DNA from 3 places in the Kitasatospora sp. NPDC036755 genome. Region 3 is predicted to be linked to each of the others. Evidence: riboswitches for the same ligand, from Rfam matches in the RefSeq annotation. Region 3 holds a riboswitch; each other region holds the start of a gene.
What was found. Region 3 has a riboswitch for cyclic di-AMP ahead of AB0E96_RS27070 (NlpC/P60 family protein). Riboswitches for the same ligand answer to the same signal wherever they lie in the genome.

Region 1 (6,804 bases), on a different contig from region 3:
GCTGGCGGACGGCCGGTTGTCGAAGAACCCGGCGCACCACAGCGAGCAGGCGCACCGCACCGGCCGGGTGGGCATCCCGGGGGAGCGGCAGGCGGACCTGATGACCCACCTGCTGAACATCGACCCGCCGGACCACACCCGGCTGCGCCGGCTGGTGTCCAAGGCGTTCACCCCGCGCCGGGTGGCCGAGTTCGAGCCGCGGGTGCAGCAGCTCACCGACCGGCTGATCGACGGCTTCGCGCAGCGCGGTTCGGCGGACCTGATCCACGAGTTCGCCTTCCCGCTCCCCATCTACGCGATCTGCGACATGCTCGGGGTGCCGGCCGAGGACCAGGACGACTTCCGTGACTGGGCCGGGATGATGATCCGTCACGGCGGGGGGCAGCGCGGCGGCGTGGGCCGGGCGGTGAAGCGGATGCGGGCGTACCTGCTGGAGCTGATCCACCGCAAGCGCGCGGACCTCGGGGACGACCTGATCTCGGGCCTGATCCGGGCCAGTGACCACGGGGAGCACCTGACCGAGAACGAGGCCGCGGCGATGGCCTTCATCCTCCTGTTCGCGGGTTTCGAGACCACCGTGAACCTGATCGGCAACGGCACGTACGCGCTGCTGCGCAACCCGGAGCAGCGCCGGCTGCTGCAGGAGTCGGTGGCACGCGGGGAGAGCGCGCTGCTGGAGACCGGGATCGAGGAACTCCTGCGCTACGACGGGCCGGTGGAGCTGGCGACCTGGCGGTTCGCGACCAGTCCGCTGACCATCGGCGGGGTGGACATCCCGGTCGGCGATCCGGTGCTGGTGGTGCTGGCCGCGGCGGACCGCGACCCGGCCCGGTTCGCGGCGGAGAACACCCTGGACCTGGCCCGGGCGGACAATCCCCACCTGGGGTTCGGGCACGGCATCCACTACTGCATCGGCGCCCCGCTCGCCCGGCTGGAGGGGCGGGCCGCGCTGGCCACGCTGCTCTCCCGGCTGCCGGACCTGCGGCTCGCGGAGAGCCCGGAGAACCTGCGCTGGCGGGGCGGCCTGATCATGCGTGGGCTGCGCGAACTGCCGGTGGAATTCAGCCCGGAGAGCCGCTCCCCGCACGCCCCTCCGACCGGTTCTCCGGCCACGTCTCCGCAGGCTCCTTCGGAGGCCGCGAAGGGCTGACCGGACGTCGCCGATCGCCTGTCGGGTGCGGTGTGAACACCCATCAATCCGGACATAACGCCGCTGTTGGTAGGCGATCGGACACGGGCCGTAATTCTCGTGTGATATCGACGATATGAGCTTGTGATTGATCTGAAGATCTGTCTACTCTCCCTGGAGTTCGCAGCTGCGGACCCCGTACGCGGAACGCCGAATCCTGCCCGCCGCGCCACGGGAAACCGACCAGAACCCTGGGCAGGGGCGGGGGAACCAGGTTTGTTGCCGTCTCCCCACGGCTTGGGGTGAAGCCGCCCGAGCGGAGTCGTCTCCGCGCACGGCGGCCGGGCCACCTCCCGGTCCGAACCCGACAGCTCACCTCGCAGGCGTGCGGAGAGGGACCTCTTCATGCTGTTCGTTGGAACTGGCCGCCACCGTCGTCGCACCCAGGCCGAGAAGGCCATCGCCGTCGCCGGTGTGGCCGGCGTCGGACTCGCGATGCCGCTCCTCACCGCCACCGGCGCCTCCGCCGCCCCGGCCTCCACCTGGGACGCCGTCGCCCAGTGCGAGAGCGGCGGCAACTGGAGCATCAACACCGGCAACGGCTTCTACGGCGGCCTCCAGTTCACGTCCAGCACCTGGAAGGCGTACGGCGGCGCCGCCTACGCGCCGCAGGCCAACCAGGCCAGCAAGGCCCAGCAGATCTCGGTCGCCGAGAAGGTGCTGGCCTCGCAGGGCCCGGGCGCCTGGCCGGTCTGCTCGCAGAAGGCCGGTCTGACCAAGGGCGGTGCCCCGGCCGCGGTCGACACCTCCTCGGACAGCAAGCCGCAGTCCGCTCCCAAGCAGCAGGCCCCGAAGCCCGCCGCCAAGCCGGCCGAGAAGCCGGTCGCCCAGAAGCCCGCCGCCCAGAAGCCGGCGCAGAAGCCCGCCGCGCAGCCGGTCCAGCAGGCCGCCCCGCAGCAGCAGGCCCAGCCGCAGGCCCCGGGCTTCTCCGGCAAGGCCGGCTGGGACGCCGACGCCAAGGTGTACTGGTACCAGAGCAACGGCGCCTGGTACTGGACCAGCCACCAGAGCGTCTACCAGCAGTACGCCGGCCAGGCCGCCGCCCAGCCGCAGTACGCCCCGCAGGCCCCGCAGGCCGCCGGCCACGACTACACCGTCCGCGCCGGTGACACCCTGTCGACCATCGCCACCGCCCAGGGCGTCTCCGGTGGCTGGCACGCGCTGTACGAGCAGAACCACTCCACCGTCGGCGGCGACCCGAACCTGATCATGCCGGGTCAGGTGCTGCACGTCGGCTGAGCCCTCGTGCCGCCGAGCCGCTGAGCCCTCGTGTCTTCGAGCGGCCGGACCGCCTCCGCCGGCACCGCTCCGCCCCGACGTCCGAAGGGGACCGGTCCTACCGGTCCCCTTCGTCCGCATTCGCCCTTCCCGGTGGGACAAGCTGGGACAAGCAGGTGAACTACCGGTGGGTAGCGGGGCCACACGCTGAGACGGGACCGAGGCGGAGGTGGCCCCGGGAGCCCGGGCGGTTAGGCTCTGGTCGTAACGACTCCGCAATCGTCCTGCTGACAGCACCACCGTCAGACCGGACCCTGCTTCCGCAAGGAGATGCCTCGTGCCGTCCATCGATGTCGTCGTAGCCCGTGAGATCCTCGACTCGCGCGGCAACCCCACGGTCGAGGTCGAGGTCGGCCTCGACGACGGCAGCACGGGTCGTGCCGCTGTCCCGTCGGGTGCCTCCACCGGCGCCTTCGAGGCGCTGGAGCTGCGTGACGGTGACAAGAACCGCTACTTCGGCAAGGGCGTCGAGAAGGCCGTCCTGGCCGTCATCGAGCAGATCGGCCCGGAGCTGGTCGGCTACGACGCCACCGAGCAGCGGCTGATCGACCAGGCCATGCTGGACCTGGACGCCACCCCGGACAAGTCCTCGCTCGGCGCCAACGCCATCCTGGGCGTCTCGCTGGCCGTCGCGCACGCCGCCTCCGAGGCCAGCGACCTGCCGCTGTTCCGCTACCTGGGCGGCCCGAACGCGCACGTCCTGCCCGTTCCGATGATGAACATCCTCAACGGCGGGTCGCACGCGGACTCCAACGTCGACATCCAGGAGTTCATGATCGCCCCGATCGGCGCGGAGTCCTTCTCCGAGGCCGTCCGCTGGGGCGTCGAGGTCTACCACACGCTCAAGGGCGTGCTGAAGGAGCGCGGCCTGTCCACCGGTCTGGGCGACGAGGGCGGCTTCGCCCCGAACCTGGACTCCAACCGCGAGGCCCTGGACCTCATCGTCGAGGCCATCCAGAAGGCCGGCTACGTGCCCGGCCGTGACGTCGCGCTGGCCCTGGACGTCGCCTCCTCCGAGTTCTACGAGGACGGCGCCTACCAGTTCGAGGGCAAGGAGCTCACCTCCGCCGAGCTCATCGAGTACTACGCCGAGCTGGTCGCCGCCTACCCGCTGGTCTCCATCGAGGACCCGCTGGACGAGTCGGACTGGGACGGCTGGAAGGCCATGACCGACAAGCTGGGCGACAAGGTCCAGCTGGTCGGCGACGACCTGTTCGTCACCAACCCGGCCCGCCTGGCCCGCGGCATCGAGACCGGCACCGCCAACGCGCTGCTGGTCAAGGTGAACCAGATCGGTTCGCTGACCGAGACCCTGGACGCCGTCGAGCTGGCCCAGCGCAACGGCTACCGCTGCATGATGTCGCACCGCTCCGGCGAGACCGAGGACGTCACCATCGCCGACCTGGCCGTCGCCACCAACTGCGGCCAGATCAAGACCGGTGCCCCGGCCCGTTCCGAGCGCGTCGCCAAGTACAACCAGCTGCTGCGCATCGAGGAGATCCTCGACGACGCCGCCGAGTACGCCGGCCGCGGCGCCTTCCCGCGCTTCCGCGCCGCCGAGTGATCAGCGCGCCGAGCACGAGGGCCGGGCGCTCCCGCTAGCGCACGCCTGACCGGTGCCCCGCCGTTCACCCCGTAGGGTGGACGGCGGGGCACCGTCGCGACCAGGAGGGGATACGGGAGATGGCTGGCTGGAGGATCCCGGGCTTGGCGGCCCGGCCCCGGTTCACGAGCCGGGCGACCGTCCTCGTCCTGGTGCTCTGCTCGCTGGTGGCGATCCTCGCCTACCCGACGCGGCAGTTCATCTCCCAGCGCGCCGAGATCTCCGCCCAGCGGGCGAAGGCCGACCACGCGCGCCAGCAGGTCGAGCAGCTGCGCCGGGAGAAGGCCCGCTGGCAGGACCCGGAGTACGTCAAGGCGCAGGCCCGCGCCCGGCTGCACTACGCGGTGCCGGGGGAGACCCCGTACATCGCCGTGGACCCGGGTGGCCAGGCCTCCGCCCAGCCCTCCTCGTCCGCCGCCGGCGCCGCTCCGGCCCCGAACGGCGCCGCCGCCGGCCAGGTGACGGCCGCCAAGCCCTGGTACGCCAGCATCTGGGACTCGGTGGACGCCGCCGACACCGCCGCCGCGGCGGCCCCCGACACCCCTGTTCCCCTCCCACCGTCCTCCGTTGGAGACACCTCCCCCCATGACCACTGAGAACCACCCCACCGTCTCCGACGCCGACGTCGCGGCCATCGCCGCCCAGCTCGGCCGGGTGCCGCGCGGCCTGCGCGGCGTGGCGCACCGCTGCCCCTGCGGCAACCCGGACGTCGTGGAAACGGCCCCCCGGCTGCCGGACGGCACGCCGTTCCCCACGCTCTACTACCTGACCTGCCCCAAGGCCGCCTCGCTGATCGGCACCCTGGAGGCGGAGGGCGTGATGAAGGACCAGAGCGCCCGGCTCGCCGAGGATCCGGAGCTGGCCGCCGCCTACCAGAAGGCGCACGAGGACTACATCGCCCGGCGCGACGCGATCGAGGTGCTGGAGGGCTTCCCGAGCGCGGGCGGCATGCCGGACCGGGTGAAGTGCCTGCACGTGCTGGTCGGCCACTCGCTGGCGGCCGGCGAGGGCGTCAACCCGCTCGGCGACGAGGCGATCGGCATGCTGGAGGACTGGTGGGCCAAGGGCCCGTGCGTCTCCCCGGCCGAGGTCGAGGCCGCCGGTGAGCGGGTCGCCCGCAACCGCGCCAAGGAACAGGACCACGAGGCGGTGATCGCCGCCAAGCGGCAGAAGACCGCCGAGCGCGCCGCCAGGAAGCGTGCCGCCGAGGACACGGCGGAGCAGGGCCCGGACGCGGAGCGGGAGTCCGAGTGACCATGACCCGCGTGGCCGCGATCGACTGCGGCACCAACTCGATCCGCCTGCTGGTCGCCGACCTCGACCCGGAGACCGGGCAGATCACCGACCTGGACCGCCGGATGATCGTCAACCGGCTGGGCCAGGGCGTGGACCGGACCGGCCGGCTGCACCCGGACGCGCTGGCCCGCACCTTCGCGGCCTGCCGGGAGTACCAGGAGATCATCTCCGGCTACGGCGTCGGCCCCGACCGGGTCCGCTTCGTCGCCACCAGCGCCTCCCGGGACGCGGAGAACAGCGACGAGTACGTCAAGGGCGTGCGCGACGCCCTGGGCGTCGAGCCCGAGGTGGTGAGCGGCGAGGAGGAGGCGCACCTGTCCTTCGTGGGCGCCACCAAGGAGCTGACCGGTGGTCAGTTCCCCGGCCCCTACCTGGTGTTCGACCTCGGCGGCGGCTCCACCGAGTTCGTGCTCGGCACGGACGACGTGCTGGCCGCGCGCTCGGTCGACATCGGCTGCGTGCGGCTCACCGAGCGGTACTTCGGCGATGCCGAGCTGCCCTCCGAGGAGCAGGTCGCGGCCGCCCGGGCGCACGTGCGGGCCGAGCTGGACCGGGCCGAGGAGGTCGTCCCGCTGACCGGCGCCGGCACCCTGGTGGGCCTGGCCGGTACGGTCACCACGGTGTCCGCGATCGCCCAGGGGCTGCCGGACTACGACTCGGCGGCGATCCACCACTCGCGGGTCGGCCGGGAGCGGGTCGCCGAGATCACCCGGGAGCTGCTGGCCGCCTCCCACGCCGAGCGCGCGGCCATCCCGTCGATGCACCCGGGCCGGGTGGACGTGATCGCGGCCGGGGCGCTGGAGCTGCTGGAGATCATGGAGCGCACCGGCGCGGCCGAGGTGGTCGTGAGCGAGCACGACATCCTCGACGGCATCGCCTGGGGCATCGCCCGCTGACCTCCCGCGGGGCCCACCCGGACCGGCCCCGGCACCCCTTTCGGGTGGCCGGGGCCGGGGCGCGCCCGAGCGCGGGTGGGAAAGTTCGTGAATTTCTTCACATGGCGATCCGGTCATTCGCCGCATCGACCCGCCCGCTACGTCCGAAATGTGGGACCGAAGGCCCGTCGGCCGGGCGGCCCATGGGATCGCAGGTCAGGGCTCGTTCGAGGTTTGAAAATCGAAATCACGCGCGGGAACCCGGACCCTGTGCGGATCGTTGCTGCTCAGGCCGGTGGTGCTCCGGCGTGCGCGTGCGCGGGGTCGCCCAGGGGTGGGGGCCGCCGTGCCGGGCCCGGTTTTGCGGCCGCGCAGTGTAGCACGGGGGGTCCGTCAACTTGTGACCGGGCTCACGAGGGCTGCTCCGGACGGTGCTGGATACTTTCGGATATGAGCACCACGGAGCGTCCTCGCATCCTCATTGTCGGCGGTGGTTACGTCGGCCTGTATGCCGCGATGCGCATCCTCAAGAAGATGCGCTACGGCGAAGCGACCGTCACGGT
Region 2 (6,804 bases), on a different contig from region 3:
TTCTGCCAGACCACCCCCTGGAGGTCGGTGGCGGCCATCCCGTTGTAGGTCTCGTACGAGCCGTGCTTGTCCTGCGAGTCGTGCATATAAATCTCCCGAAGAGCTCCGGAGTTGTCGTCCTGCGCGGCGCCCCCGGCGCCGCCGAAACGAACGGACCGGCCCCGTACCGGTCCGGCACAACGCCTCACTTGACGCGATGATAGCCGCAGTGCACGTGCATCAGCACGGGACATTGCAGGTGCACGAGGCCTTTTACCCTCAGCCGCGAACTCTTCACGGGCCCTTCTCCTGACGGTACGTAAACGGACATAGCCGATGAATCGTCGAGCCCGCGATAACCGGCCGTGAGCATCTCCCCGCTGAATGTTGATCTTCGAATGCCGGGAGTCGCACGCCTGTGACCCTCCGTCAGGCCGACCTCATGCTGTGAGACATCTCACGCGCCCCGGATGCAACGCCGGCCCCCTCCGACGGCGTCCGGGCAAGCGCCGGTGATCACACGGAGGTTGGGCGAAGAATGTCCGGATTGTAGGCAAAGCGCCCGGAGCCGTGCCGCAGACGCACCGGCTCCGCACCATGACCGCGCGAAACCCGTACGGCAGCCGACTGCAAGCCGGACGGGCCGATGTCCTACGATCTCCGGCATGAGCACCGCAGCCATCCCGGGCGCGCCACTGCCCGTCCGCACTCCAGGCTCCCGTGCGCGGGGGCGCCACCGTCGTCCCGAGCGCCCCGAGATCCCGGCCGGCGCCCCGGCCCTGGTGCTCGCCGTGCCCGCGACCGCCGGGCCCGAGTCCCGCTCGGTCGTCGAGGAGTTGCTCTCGATCGTCCGCACCGAGCAGAACGGCGTCCGGACCGCGGTCGGCTACCTCCCCGGCAACGGCCCCGAGGGCGTGGACGGCGAGGACCGCACCGTCGCCGAGCTGCTGGCCATGGCCGCCGAGGCGGGGCTTCCGACGCCCGTCCTGGTGCCGCTGGTGCCCGGTCCGCACACCTTCCTGACCGAGCTTCACGCGCTCGCCGCCGAGTACGGCGCGCCCGTCACCGACCCGCTGGGCCCGCACCCGCTGCTGGCCGAGGCCGTGCACGTCCGCCTGTCCGAGGCCGGGCTGGCCCGGGCCGACCGCGCCCGGCTGTTCGCCATCGCGACCGCCGCGGACGGCGTGGTGCTGACCACCGTCGGCGGCGAGGACGCGGCCGCCGCGGCCGGCATCACCGGCGTGCTGCTGGCCGCGCGGCTGGCCGTACCGGTCGTCGCCGCCGCGCTCGACGTGCCCGGCTCGGTGGCCGCGGCCGTCAACCACCTCAAGGAGACCGGCTCGCAGCGCCCGGCGCTGGCCCCGCTGGTGATCGGTCCGGAGGCGGACTCCGAGCTGCTCGCCACCGCGGCCGAGGAGACCGGCTGCCCGTCGGCCGCGCCGCTGGGCGCGTACCCGTCGGTCGGCCAGCTGATCGCCTCCACCTACCTGGCCGCCCTGCCCGCGCCGTCCCCGGAGGACCTGGCGCGGGCCGAGGCGGAGGCAGCGGCCGCCTCCGGGGCCGAGGGGGCCCCGGAGGGCGCTCGCGGCGCCCACGCGGCCGCCGAGGGCCCCCTCGGGCAGTAGTCGACACCGCGCGCCGCCCGCGCGCACCGAAGGGCCCGGAACGGCTTCCGTTCCGGGCCCTTCGGCTTGCCCTCCCGCACGTCCCGTCAAGTGCGGAAGTCGCGGAGCCGTCGAAGCGAAATGTCCGTTCTGGCCTTTCTGGAGCCATTTGAAAGGAAAAAGGGAGCGCGGATCCGAGGGCGCGGATCGCGACCGCTCCCCCACCTTCCGGTGTGCGCGACTCCACGATTCGACACATCGTCACGCCGCTCCTGAGACAGAGCCAGTTGTTGACTTCCGCAATGACATTGCTTGAAAACGATCATTTGCGATCTTGATGGACGGCGATTTTGGCAGTTCCCACTAAACCATGATGCACATCACAGTGGTTTGCAGTTTGAACTTGAGTCTGATTAACGTGCTCCCCGTTCGTGACCACACGAACCCGGTTCATCCGCAACGCCGAGTCCTGCCGTCGGGTGTCCTGGAAACGCGAAAACGCACCACGGCAGGAGCGGGGGACCCACAGGTAAGTCGCCCCGGACCGGTCTTCGGAACGGTCCAGGGCTAGGGGTGAAGCCGCGCCCACAGCGCGGCCGGGCAACTCCAGCCCGAATCCGACAGCTCACCTCGCAGGCGTGGGAGAGGACCGCGTCTTCATGCTGCCCACCAACGGCACTCGCCTGTCCAGCCGCACCCGCCGCGTGATCGCCGCCCTCGGCGTCGCGGGCGTCGGCCTCACCGTCCCCTGCCTCACCTCGGGCACCGCCTCGGCCGCCTCCGTCGCCACCTGGGACAAGGTCGCCCAGTGCGAGAGCGGCGGCAACTGGGCCATCAACACCGGCAACGGCTTCTACGGCGGGCTCCAGTTCACCTCCAGCACCTGGTCCGCCTTCGGCGGCACCGCCTTCGCGGCGCGCGCCGACCTGGCCACCAAGGACCAGCAGATCTCCGTCGCCGAGAAGGTCCTCGCCTCGCAGGGCCCCGGCGCCTGGCCGGTGTGCTCGGTCCAGGCCGGCCTCACCAAGGGAGGCGCCGCCGCCTCCGTCGACACCTCGGCGGGCTCGACCGCCACCAAGCCCGCGCAGAGCGCCAAGCCGGCCGCCCCGGCGGCTCCGGCGGCGAAGCCCGCCACCAAGCCGGCGCAGCCCCAGGCCCCCGCCGCGAAGCCCGCCGCGCCCGCCCAGGACGGCGCGCAGGCCGCCACGGGCAACGCCGCCTCGGGCAACCGGAGCGACTGGGTCAAGAAGGGCCCGCAGCAGGCCCAGGGCGCCGACTACACCGTGGTCCAGGGCGACTGGCTGTCCGCCATCGCCGACCAGCACCAGGTGCAGGGCGGCTGGCAGCGGCTCTACGAGCTCAACCGCGGCACCCTGACCGAGGGCCCGGACACCATCTACCCGGGCCAGCAGCTGTCCTTCGGCGGCAACGGCCAGGCCCAGGCCGCCCCGTCCTCCACCGGCAAGTCCGGCTCGGACTTCACCTGGTTCGACCGCTCGCAGAAGTCCGGTCAGTCCGCGAACGGCGGTGCCGTGAACGCCCAGCCGACCGCGCAGGCCCAGGCCCCGGCCGCCAAGCCGTCCACCAAGCCGGCCGCCAAGCCCGCTCCGCAGACCCAGACCCAGACCCAGACCCAGACCCAGACTCCGGCTGCCACCGGCAGCATGGCCGCCGCGGTCTCCTTCGCCGAGTCGAAGGTCGGTCAGGCGTACGTCTACGGCGGCACCGGCAACGGCGGCTGGGACTGCTCCGGCCTGACCCAGGCCGCGCTGCGCGCCGCGGGCATCTCCGTCCCGCGCGTCGCCGCCGACCAGGCCGCGGCCAGCACCCACGTCTCGCTGGACAGCCTCCAGCCGGGCGACCTGCTGTTCTGGTCCAACAACGGCAAGGACTCCGGCGTCTACCACGTCGCGATCTACGTCGGCAACGGCAAGTACGTCGAGGCCGCCAACCCGAGCTCGGGCGTCCGCGAGCAGAGCATCGCCAACTGGGCCCCGGACTTCGCCGGCCGGGTCTGAGGACGGCGCACGGACGACGGCGTTCGGACGACGAATGACGAATGACGGCTGACGGCTGACGGCTGACGGATAACAGCTGACAGATTTCATCGTCTGTCAGCTGTCAGCCGCCGGCCGTCATCCCCACGCTGACCATCCGCCACCCCCGGGGAGAGTCTGGTCGCTCTCCCCGGGGGTTCCGGCGTTCCCGCCGACGGTTCCGGGCTCTCCTCCGGCGGTTCCGCCCTGTCCCGTGGTGGATCCCCGCCCCAGCGGGCATGCTGCTGCTCTGCACCCGAGGAGGAGTCACATGGCCCAGGTCACCGTCACGCTCGACGCGAACCTCGCGATCGACGCGATGATGCTCTCCGGCACCAAGAGCCCCCAGGACGCCGTCGAACTGGTCCTGCGCGACTACCTGGCGCGCGGCCGTCGCACCGAGACCCGCACCGGCGAGGCGGCCGACGGACACCGACTGACCGTCGACCGCCCGACCACCCAGGAGGGCTGACCGCCCGACGGAAGCCCCCGCCGGCCCCGAAGGCCGTCGCGCGCACCACGACGGCCGACCCCGCGCACGCCGACGGGCCCCGGAGAGCGATCGCCCTCCGGGGCCCGTCGTTCGGCCGTGGCGGCCGGGGCTCAGCGCGCGCCGGCCCCGGTGGATCCGCGCATCACCAGCTCCGGCTGGAACATGAACTCGCCACGCTGGGCGGCGTTCCCGCCGACCTCCTCCAGCAGCGCGTCCACCGCCGCCGTCGCCATCGCCTCGACCGGCTGGCGGATCGTGGTCAACGGCGGCTCGGTGAAGGCGATCAGCGGCGAGTCGTCGAAGCCGACGACCGACACGTCCTGCGGCACCGACAGACCGCGCTGCCGCACCGCCCTGATCGCCCCGAGCGCCATCATGTCGCTCCCGCAGACGATCGCGGTGCAGCCCTTGTCCAGCAGCGCGCCGGCTGCCGCGTGCCCGCCCTCCACGCTGAACAGCGTGTGGTGGACGAGGTTCTGGGCCTCCTCCTGCCCGTACCCGAGCACCTCGCGCATCGCCGCCGTGAAGCCCTCGATCTTGCGCAGCACCGGCACGTACCGGCGCTGGCCGACGGCCAGCCCGATCCGCTCGTGCCCGAGCTCGGCCAGGTGCTGGACGGCCATCCACATCGCGGCCCGGTCGTCCGGCGAGATGAACGGCGCGTCGATCTTCTCGCTGTAGCCGTTGATCAGCACGAACGGCACCCCGCGCCCGGCCAGCCGGGCGTAGCGGTCGTGGTCGGCGGTGGTGTCGGCGTGCAGCCCGGAGACGAAGACGATGCCCGCCACGCCCCGGTCCACCAGCATGTCAACCAGTTCGTCCTCGGTGGACCCGCCCGGCGTCTGGGTGCACAGCACCGGCGTGAAGCCGTGTCGGCTGAGCACCTGCTCGATCACCTGGGCCAGCGCCGGGAAGATCGGGTTGCTCAGCTCCGGCGTGATCAGTCCGATCAGCCCGGCGCTGCGCTGGCGCAGGCGGGTCGGCCGCTCGTACCCGAGCACGTCGAGCGCCGCCAGCACCGTCTGCCTGGTGGCGGCGGAGACGTTCGCCTTGCCGTTGAGCACGCGGGAGACGGTGGCTTCGCTGACCCCCGCCTGCGCCGCGATGTCTGAGAGTCGCGCCGTAGTCACGGTCCCAGAGCCTATTCCAACCACGTCAGACCGCCCACCAGCCGGTGCTGTCCGGAGCGAGCACCGTCTCGCCGCCGTCCACCACGAGGTCCGTCGAGGCGAGCAGCAGCGTGCCCGGGGCCGCGATCCGCACCGGCTCCCCGGTGGTGTTCACGGTGCAGACGAAGGCGCCGCGGCGGAACACCAGGGTGCCCTCGGGTCCCTGCAGCCACTCGACCCCGGTGCCGGCGCCGAGGTCGGGCTGCGCCCGGCGGACGGCCAGCGCGCTGCGGTAGAGCTCCAGGGTGGAGTTCGGGTCGCCGGTCTGGGCCTCGACGCTCAGTCCGGCCCACTCGGCCGGCTGCGGCAGCCAGGACGGCCCGCCGGCCACCGGGCCGAAGCCGTACGGGGCCTCGGAGCCGGACCACGGGATCGGGACGCGGCAGCCGTCGCGGTAGCCGTCCTGCCCGGCCTGGCGGAAGAAGGACGGGTCCTGGCGGACCTCGTCGGGCAGGTCGGTGACGTCCGGCAGGCCGAGCTCCTCGCCCTGGTAGACGTACGCCGAGCCGGGCAGCGCCAGCATCAGCAGGCTGGCGGCGCGGGCGCGGCGCAGGCCCAGCTCGCGGTCGCCGGGGGTGCGGATCTGGGTGCCGAGGCCGGGCTCGTTGGCGAACCGGGTGGCGTGCCGGGTGACGTCGTGGTTGGACAGCACCCAGGTGGTGGGGGCGTCGACCGGGCGCATCGAGTCGAGCGAGAGGTCGATCACCTCGCGCAGCGCGGTGGCGTCCCAATCGGTGCCCAGGTACTGGAAGTTGAAGGCCTGGTGCAGTTCGTCGGGACGGACGTAGTTGGCGGTGCGCTGGACGGTCGGGGTCCAGGCCTCGGCGACGCCGATCCGCTGCCCCGGGTACTCGTCGAGGATCGTGCGCCAGCTGCGGTAGATCTCGTGCACGCCGTCCTGGTCGAAGAACGGCATGACGTCGTTGCCGAGCAGCTTGAGCTGGTCGGCGCCGCCGAGGTCGGGCAGGCCGGGGGCCTTGACCAGGCCGTGGGCGACGTCGATGCGGAAGCCGTCCACGCCCATGTCGAGCCAGAACCGCAGGATCGAGCGGAACTCGTCGGCGACGGCCCGGTTCTCCCAGTTGAAGTCGGGCTGCTCCGGGGCGAACAGGTGCAGGTACCAGTCGCCGGGGGTGCCGTCCGGGTTCGCGCTGCGCGTCCAGGCCGGGCCGCCGAAGATGGACTCCCAGTCGTTGGGCGGCAGTTCGCCCTGCTCGCCCTTGCCGGGGCGGAAGTGGTACCGGTCGCGCAGCGGGGAGCCGGGGCCCTCCCGCAGGGCGCGCTGGAACCACTCGTGCTGGTCCGAGGAGTGGTTGGGGACAAGGTCGACGATGATCCGCAGGCCCAGGTCGTGGGCGTCGCGGATCAGCGCGTCGGCGTCCAGCAGGGTGCCGAACATCGGGTCCACCGCGCGGTAATCGGCCACGTCGTAGCCGGCGTCCGCCTGCGGCGAGGCGTAGAACGGCGAGAGCCAGACCGCGTCCACCCCGAGGTCGCGCAGGTAGGGCAGGCGGCTGCGGATG
Region 3 (6,804 bases):
CCGCGCTCTCGTGCACGGTCTCCTGCTGGCGCACGGCGGCCTGGCCCTGGGTGCGGGCGCGGGCCAGGTATCCCTCCGGGTCGGGCGAGAGGATGAGCTGGGCGGTCTGGGTCATCCCGCCGCCGCGGTACTCGGCGCCGGCCACCGTCGCCAGGTCGCCGCGCAGCTCGTTGAGCTGGTCCTGGGCCACGGCGATCTCGCCCTGGAGGATCGTGGTCTCGCCCTGGAGCCGCCGCTGGGCCTCCTGCGCCGCGTTGAACTTCTCGGACGCCTGCTCGGCCTCGTCGTACAGCTGCTCCACCTGCGTCTTGACGTCCTGACGGTCGGCCGGGTCCGGGCTGCCGGGGGCGGCCTGGGCACGGCCTCCGGCGGCCACGCCCAGCGTGGTGGCGGCGGCCGCGGTCAGCACCAGCGCCCGGGCGAGCAGTTGGGAACGGCGGTGCACGGGCATGGCGGCAGCGGCTCCAATCCTGCGGCGCGGCCCCCGCCGCCGCACCACGACGGGCGGCCGTCGAGCGGGGAGTCCGGTGGCAGACGTTAGCGAGTCAGGGCAACCGATTCCAAACCCTTCCGAACCCGAATATTCGACCGCCAATCGGACATCAGATCGGCCCGCCGGAAAAGCCGCAGGCCCGGCCTTCCCTGGGGAAGGCCGGGCCCGGAGGCGTTCGAGCGGGGATCAGACCCGCACGATGGAGGTCAGCGGCATGTTGGTGACCGCCTCGTAGCGCACGTTCGTCCCGGTGCGGGGCGCGTGCAGCACCTGGCCGTTGCCGGCGTAGATGCCGACGTGGTGGGCGTCCCCGTAGAAGATCAGCAGGTCGCCGGGCTGGGCCTGGGAGAGGTCCGTACCGATCCGGGTGCCGGCCGAGGCCTGCGCCTGGGAGGTGCGCGGCAGCGACACGCCGGCCTGGTTGAACGCCCAGACCATCAGGCCGGAGCAGTCGAAGGAGCCGGGGCCGGTGGCGCCCCAGACGTACGGGCTGCCGATCTTGGACGCGGCGGCCGAGAGGGCGGCGGCACCGCGCGAGCTGCCCGGGGCCACCTTCACCGGGGAGGAGGCGGTCGAGCCGGCCGAGGCGGACGAGCCCGACGAGCCGCCCGACAGGTCGCTGCGGCTGTTGTCGCGCGAGGCGCGGTCGGCCTGCGCCTGCTGCGCGGCGGCGGCGTCGGCCTTGGTCTTGGCGTCGGCCGCGGCCTTCTCCTCGGCCTGGCGCAGCGCCTGGCGCTCCTGCTCGGTCAGCGTGTTGAGCAGGTCCTGGGCCGCCTTCAGCTTGCCCTGGACGTCCTCCTTGGCGGCCTTCAGCTGCTGGGTGGTCGACTCCAGCTCGGCGAGCTTGCCCTGGGCCTCGTTGCGGTCCTGGTCGAGCTTGCGCTGCTGCGCCTGGAGCTCCTTCAGCTGACCCTTCTGGGTGTCACCGGCCTGGCTCAGCGCGCCGGCCTGGCTGAGGAAGGTGTCCGGGCTGGACGAGAACATCAGCTGGACGGTCGGGGATATCCCCCCGTTGCGGTACTGCTCGCCGGCGATCTCGGCCAGTCCGCCTTGGAGCTCGGTGACCTGGGCCTGCTGACGGGCCACCTGGTCCTGCAGCCCGGAGACCTGCTTCTCCAGCTCCTGCTGCTTGGCCTGGGCGGCGTTGTAGTTCTCGGTCGCGACCTCGGCCTGCTCGTTGAGCTGGTCGACCTGGCCCTTGACCTGGTCCTTGGTCGGCTGCGGGTCGGCGTGGGCGCCCTGTGCGGACAGCACGACGGCCGCGGCGGCGACACCGGTCAGGATCGAGACGCGGGCCCGGCCTGCGGGCTTGGGACGACGATGGGACGCCACGAAGGCGGACTCCTTCTTCCTACGTCCGCCTACCGGGTGAGCTGACGGGTTCGGGCCGGAAGCATGCCCTACGACGCCTCACGGCCGTTCCACCGGCCGACCTGGCGCCGATTCACCCCGGAGGAACGTGGTTCCCCGGCTCCGCTCCGCAGCACCCCCGATTGCTGGGCTCCCCTGTCGGGCAGTCGTTTCGACCTGCCCCGCTGCCTCACGAACTCGACGGTAACCACCGCCGCCACCCTGGCTGGGCGATCGACAGTGCGGTGGTTCGGAGCATGACCCTAGTAACTGAACCGTGATCCGTTCAAATCCTTGTCAGAAAAAAGACAGAAGATTACCCAAGTTCCTTTGTGAAAATGACCGATGGTGACCACTGGTGCACACATGGCTGATCACTTCTCAGCATGTGGTCACAAAGGGGCGGAAGCCGAACGCCACCCCCGCACGAGGGGTGGCGCTTTTCACAGGCCCCCCGACGGAGGCCTCCGGCGTGTCGGGCCGTCAGACCCGGCGGATGGTGTTGATCGGCATCGCGTCGGCCTTCATCACCTTCACCACGTCACCGGTGTGCGGCGCGTGGACCACCATGCCGTTGCCGATGTACATCCCGACGTGGTGCATGTCGGAGCCGTAGATCACCAGGTCGCCCGGCTGGGCCTGGTCCAGCGACGGCACCCGGGTGCCGTAGTGGCCCTGCTCCTGCGAGGTGCGCGGCAGCGAGACGCCGGCCTGCCCGTACGACCAGACCATCAGGCCCGAGCAGTCGAAGGTGGTCGACCCGGTGGCGCCCCAGACGTACGGCGAACCCTGCTTGCTCATCGCCTTGGACAGCGCCACGGCCGCGTAGCCGCTGGCCTGCGGCAGGCTGCCGAGGTCGACCCGGTCGGCGCCGCGCGAGGCGCGGTCGTCCTGCGCCTGCTGGGCCTTCAGCGCGGCACGGTCGGAGGCGCTCAGCGAGTTCAGCAGGTCCTGGGCGGCCTTCAGCTTGGTGTTGACGTCCGCCTTGGCCTGGTTCAGGTCCTTGGTGGTGGTGTCCAGCGAGGCCAGCACGGCGGCCGCCTCGGTCTTCTCCTGGTCCAGCCGGCGCTGCTGGTCCAGCAGGCCCTTGAGCGCCTCGGCCTGACTGGTGCTGGCCTGCTGGACGGTGGAGGCCTTCTCCAGGTAGCCGGACGGGTCGGAGGAGAGCATCAGCTGGACGGACGGGTCGATGCCGCCGGCGCGGTACTGCTCACCCGCCACCTCGGCGAGGCCGCCCTGGAGCTGGGTCATCTGCTCCTGGCTGCGGGCCACCTGGTCCTGCAGCTGGTCGGACTGCTTGCGCAGCTGGTCGGCCCGCTCCTTGGCGCCGTTGTACTTCTCGGCCGCCTGCTCCTGCTCCTCCTGGAGCTGGTCGATCTGCGCCTTGACGTCGGTCTTGTTCGGCTGCGGCGCGGCGTGCGCGGCCACCTGGGCGGAGAGGGCGACCGCGGTCGCAGCGGCGGCGGTGAGCACGGAGATCCGTGCGCGGCTCGGCTGCTTGGGACGGCGGTGGGAGGCCAAGGGACCGGCTCCTTCTCCATCGGACTCACCTGATGGGATGAGATTCCGGAAAATAGGTTTGACGCCAGACACTAGTGAAGATCTATCCGTTCTGCCACTCCCCCGAAGGCGTGAACTTCACTCCCCACACTGACTTCACCGGACCCGCACAACGCCCCGGAATCCCCTCTGACCAGGCATCATGAGGCCCGGGCCGAGGTCACGGCCGGGCCAGCCGATTGAGCAGCAGCACCGATGCCACGGGGCGCGCGCCCGCCTTCCGCACGCCCTCCGCGACCTCCCGGTCGGTGGAGACCACGACCACCGGACGGCCCTGCGGCTCGGCCCGCACCAGACGGCGGATCAGCTCGTCGGCCGTCTCGCCGGTCCGGCTGAACCGCACCCGGACCCCACGCGGTGGCGCCATGATCACCGGGACGTCCAGGTCCTGCCCGTCGAAGACGCAGGTGACCTCCGCCTGCGTCCGCTGGGCCAGCATCGCCAGCCCGCCCAGCAGCCGGATCCGCTGCTGCTCCAGCGGCAGCGCCGGATAGCCGGTCTTGGTCACGTTGTAGCCGTCCACCACCAGATGCACCTGGGGGATCGCCAGCAGCTGGTCCAGCAGCGCCGGATCGTCCTCGGCCAGCCCGCGCCGCGCCACGTCGTGCGGCGAGGCCGCCCCCGGCACCACCGCCTCCACCAGGTCCGCCGGGCGGATCTGGGAGACCGGCAGCGCCAGCTCCCGCTGGAGCCCCTGGGCGGACTGCAGCACGGTGTCCAGCAGCAGCCGCAGCCGCATGTCCTCGACGCTGCGCCCCTCCCGGGCCGACCGGCGGCCCTGCTCGACCGCGTTCTCCAGCTCCGAGACCCGGTGCCTGAGCCTGCGCGCCTCGGTCTCGGCCGCGCCGCGCTCGGCCGCCGTCTGCGCCTTCACGGCCTCCAGCTCGCCGGCCACCCGCCGGGTCTCGGCCTGCGCCCGGCGGGTGTCGCTCTCCAGCGACCGCACCTTCTTGCGCAGCGACTCGGCCTCCTTGCGGATGCCGTCGGACTCCGCCCGCTGCCGGTCCAGGTCCGCCCGCGCGGAGGCCCGCACCTCGGCCAGCTCGGCCTGCAGCTTCTCCACCAGCCGGGCCGCCTCCGCGGCCGCGTCCTCGGCGCCGGCCCGCTCGGCCTCCTCGCCGGCCTCGGCCACCAACCGGCTCCAGCCCGCCGAACGCACCAGGTAGGCGGCGGCCGCGACGTCCATCGGATCGGCGGCGCTCGGCACGGTGCCCGACTCCAGCGCCTTCACCAGGTCCGGCTGCCCGAGCCGCAGCCGCTCCGCTATCCGCACCCGGAAGGCCGGCTCCGCCTCCAGTGCCGCCGCCAGCGCGGTGGCCGCGTACTTGGCCCGCCGCGCCGGGGTGAACTTGACGTACTGCCGCAGGCTCTGCGGGAGCTCGGCCGCCGGCAGCCCGCCGAGCGCGTCCGAGGCCAGCCCGACCACACGCCGGCGCACGCCCTCGGGCAGCGGCCGGTCCAGCTTCTCGGCGGCACGCTCCGCCGCGGACTCGGAGGATCCGTCCGCCGTCCCGGCGGCCTCGGCCGGGGCCTCGGCAGCAGCGGGCCGAAGCCCCTGGGCTTCGCCGGGCTCCTTCGCTGCGTCCACCACGTCCTCGGCTCCGATCCTGGTCCAGCGGGGCACGGCCGCGACCTCCCCCTGTCGTCACGCTCCGTGCGTCTTGTCTGTATTGTCCCGTGCCGCGCGGGCGGGTGCGCCGTGCACCCGCCCGCGCCGCAGCGGTGCGGGTCAGCCCTGCTCGGCGGGGGCCTGCGCCCCTTCGGAGCCCGGACGGGCCACCAGTTCGACCTGGTCCACCGCGTTGCACCAGCGGCAGCGGACCGACTCGACCGTCTCGCTCAGCACCTCGGTCTCCTCGACCTTGGACTCGCCGGCCAGGTCGAAGTGCAGGAACTCGGTCACCCGCGCGGTGCGGGTCACGTCGAAGCGGGTGAGGTTGCCGCACAGGGTGCAGCGCCAGCGCGTCTCGGCGGTCAGGGCGGGGACGGTCATCGGGGGTCCTCTCGGGTGGTCCCTGCGTGGGCCAGGCGCTCCCCCCGGAGCCCCGGCGTCGGCGGCGGGAGGCGGGAATGCCCGCCCCAAGCCTATTGCCTGGGGCAACCGCCGCGACCACCGGTCGCCTGAAGACCCGCACTGGTCCACCTGCCGTAAACCGCGGTGTCACCTGCGGCGCCCGGAGGGATGCTTGGCCGCATGGCGCTCGCGGTCCCCGACCACACCGCCGCCCGGAGCGGCCGCCCGGCGGCGGCCGCCCCCGCGGTCACGTACGGCCTGATCGCGCTCAACACCCTGGTCTTCCTGCTCGGCCCGGCCGCGGGGCTCAACCCGCTGTACGGCAGCGGCCCGGCGCGGGTCTGCGCGGAGCAGCGGTACGAGCAGCGCTGGGGCGCCGTCCCGGCCGAGGTGCTGGCCGGACGGCCGCTGACCGCCGAACAGCTCGCCGAGGCCCCCGACCCGGCCCCCGGCTGCCCGGCCGCCCCGACCCCGGGCAAGCACCCGGCCCTGTCCGTGCTCACCGGCCTCTTCCTGCACGCCGGCTGGCTGCACCTGCTGGGGAACCTGCTCTTCCTCCAGGTCTTCGGCCCCACCGTGGAACGGCGGCTGGGCCGGGCCCGGTACGCCGTCTTCTACCTGGCCGCCGGCGGTGTGAGCACGTACGGCTTCGCCCTCGCCGAGGCGCACTCGCCGAACTCCACCCGGGTGCTGATCGGGGCCTCCGGCGCGATCGCCGCCGTCCTCGGCGCCTATCTGCGCCTCCACCCCCGGGCGCGGGTGACCACCCTCGTCCCGCTGCTGCTCTTCCTGCCGCTGCGCTTCCCCGCCTGGCTGGTGCTCGGCCTCTGGTTCGCCCTGCAGTGGTGGTCGGTGCACTCGGCGGGGCCCGGGGTGGCCTACCTGGTCCATGTGATCGGCTTCTGCGCCGGGTTCCTGTACGCCTGTACCGTGGTCCGCCACCCCCCGCGACGACCGGGCCGACGCCCGATACGCTGGCGGCACCCCACAAAGGAGCCCGAACTGTGATCACCGCCATCGTCCTGATCAAGACCAGTGTCGACCGCATCCCGGAGATCGCCGAATCCATCGCCGCCATCGACGGCGTCAGCGAGGTCTACTCGGTGACCGGGGGCTACAACCTGGTGGCGATGGTGCGGGTGCGCCGGCACGACGACCTGGCCGAGGTCATCCCCGGCCGGCTCAACAAGGTCCCGGGTGTGGCGCACACCGAGACCCAGATCGCCTTCCGCACCTACTCCCAGCACGACCTGGAGGCCGCCTTCGCGCTCGGCCTGGACGAGTAGGCGTCAGCCCGCGCGCCGAGCGTCCGCGACGCAGCGCCCGCCCTCGTTGCGGTAGCTCCAGGCCGCGCCGTCCGTGACCAGCTCCCGGACGGCGGTCAGGA

Region 1: linked by a shared signal. The riboswitch ahead of AB0E96_RS30845 (transglycosylase family protein) and the one ahead of AB0E96_RS27070 (NlpC/P60 family protein) in region 3 are both predicted to bind cyclic di-AMP.
Region 2: linked by a shared signal. The riboswitch ahead of AB0E96_RS16765 (transglycosylase family protein) and the one ahead of AB0E96_RS27070 (NlpC/P60 family protein) in region 3 are both predicted to bind cyclic di-AMP.

What each region holds. Positions count from the first base shown of each region.
Region 1 covers NZ_JBEZUT010000273.1:1,000-7,803, forward strand. The annotation lists gene AB0E96_RS30840 (cytochrome P450) at 1-1,150, shown strand, start outside; cyclic di-AMP (ydaO/yuaA leader) riboswitch at 1,361-1,529, shown strand; gene AB0E96_RS30845 (transglycosylase family protein) at 1,535-2,428, shown strand; gene eno (phosphopyruvate hydratase) at 2,745-4,031, shown strand; gene AB0E96_RS30855 (septum formation initiator family protein) at 4,151-4,666, shown strand; partial or broken gene AB0E96_RS30860 (DUF501 domain-containing protein) at 4,638-5,153, shown strand; gene AB0E96_RS30865 (Ppx/GppA phosphatase family protein) at 5,327-6,262, shown strand; gene AB0E96_RS30870 (NAD(P)/FAD-dependent oxidoreductase) at 6,692-6,804, shown strand, end outside.
Region 2 covers NZ_JBEZUT010000096.1:5,760-12,563, reverse strand. The annotation lists gene AB0E96_RS16775 (DUF397 domain-containing protein) at 1-86, opposite strand, end outside; gene AB0E96_RS16770 (hypothetical protein) at 645-1,604, shown strand; cyclic di-AMP (ydaO/yuaA leader) riboswitch at 2,065-2,235, shown strand; gene AB0E96_RS16765 (transglycosylase family protein) at 2,222-3,601, shown strand; gene AB0E96_RS16760 (hypothetical protein) at 3,891-4,091, shown strand; gene AB0E96_RS16755 (LacI family DNA-binding transcriptional regulator) at 4,223-5,242, opposite strand; gene AB0E96_RS16750 (glycoside hydrolase family 13 protein) at 5,268-6,804, opposite strand, start outside.
Region 3 covers NZ_JBEZUT010000209.1:8,475-15,278, reverse strand. The annotation lists partial or broken gene AB0E96_RS27075 (hypothetical protein) at 1-451, opposite strand, end outside; gene AB0E96_RS27070 (NlpC/P60 family protein) at 680-1,825, opposite strand; cyclic di-AMP (ydaO/yuaA leader) riboswitch at 1,836-1,989, opposite strand; gene AB0E96_RS27065 (NlpC/P60 family protein) at 2,327-3,364, opposite strand; gene AB0E96_RS27060 (NYN domain-containing protein) at 3,564-4,865, opposite strand; gene AB0E96_RS27055 (hypothetical protein) at 5,133-5,396, opposite strand; gene AB0E96_RS27050 (rhomboid family intramembrane serine protease) at 5,598-6,425, shown strand; gene AB0E96_RS27045 (Lrp/AsnC ligand binding domain-containing protein) at 6,422-6,703, shown strand; gene AB0E96_RS27040 (aminotransferase class V-fold PLP-dependent enzyme) at 6,707-6,804, opposite strand, start outside.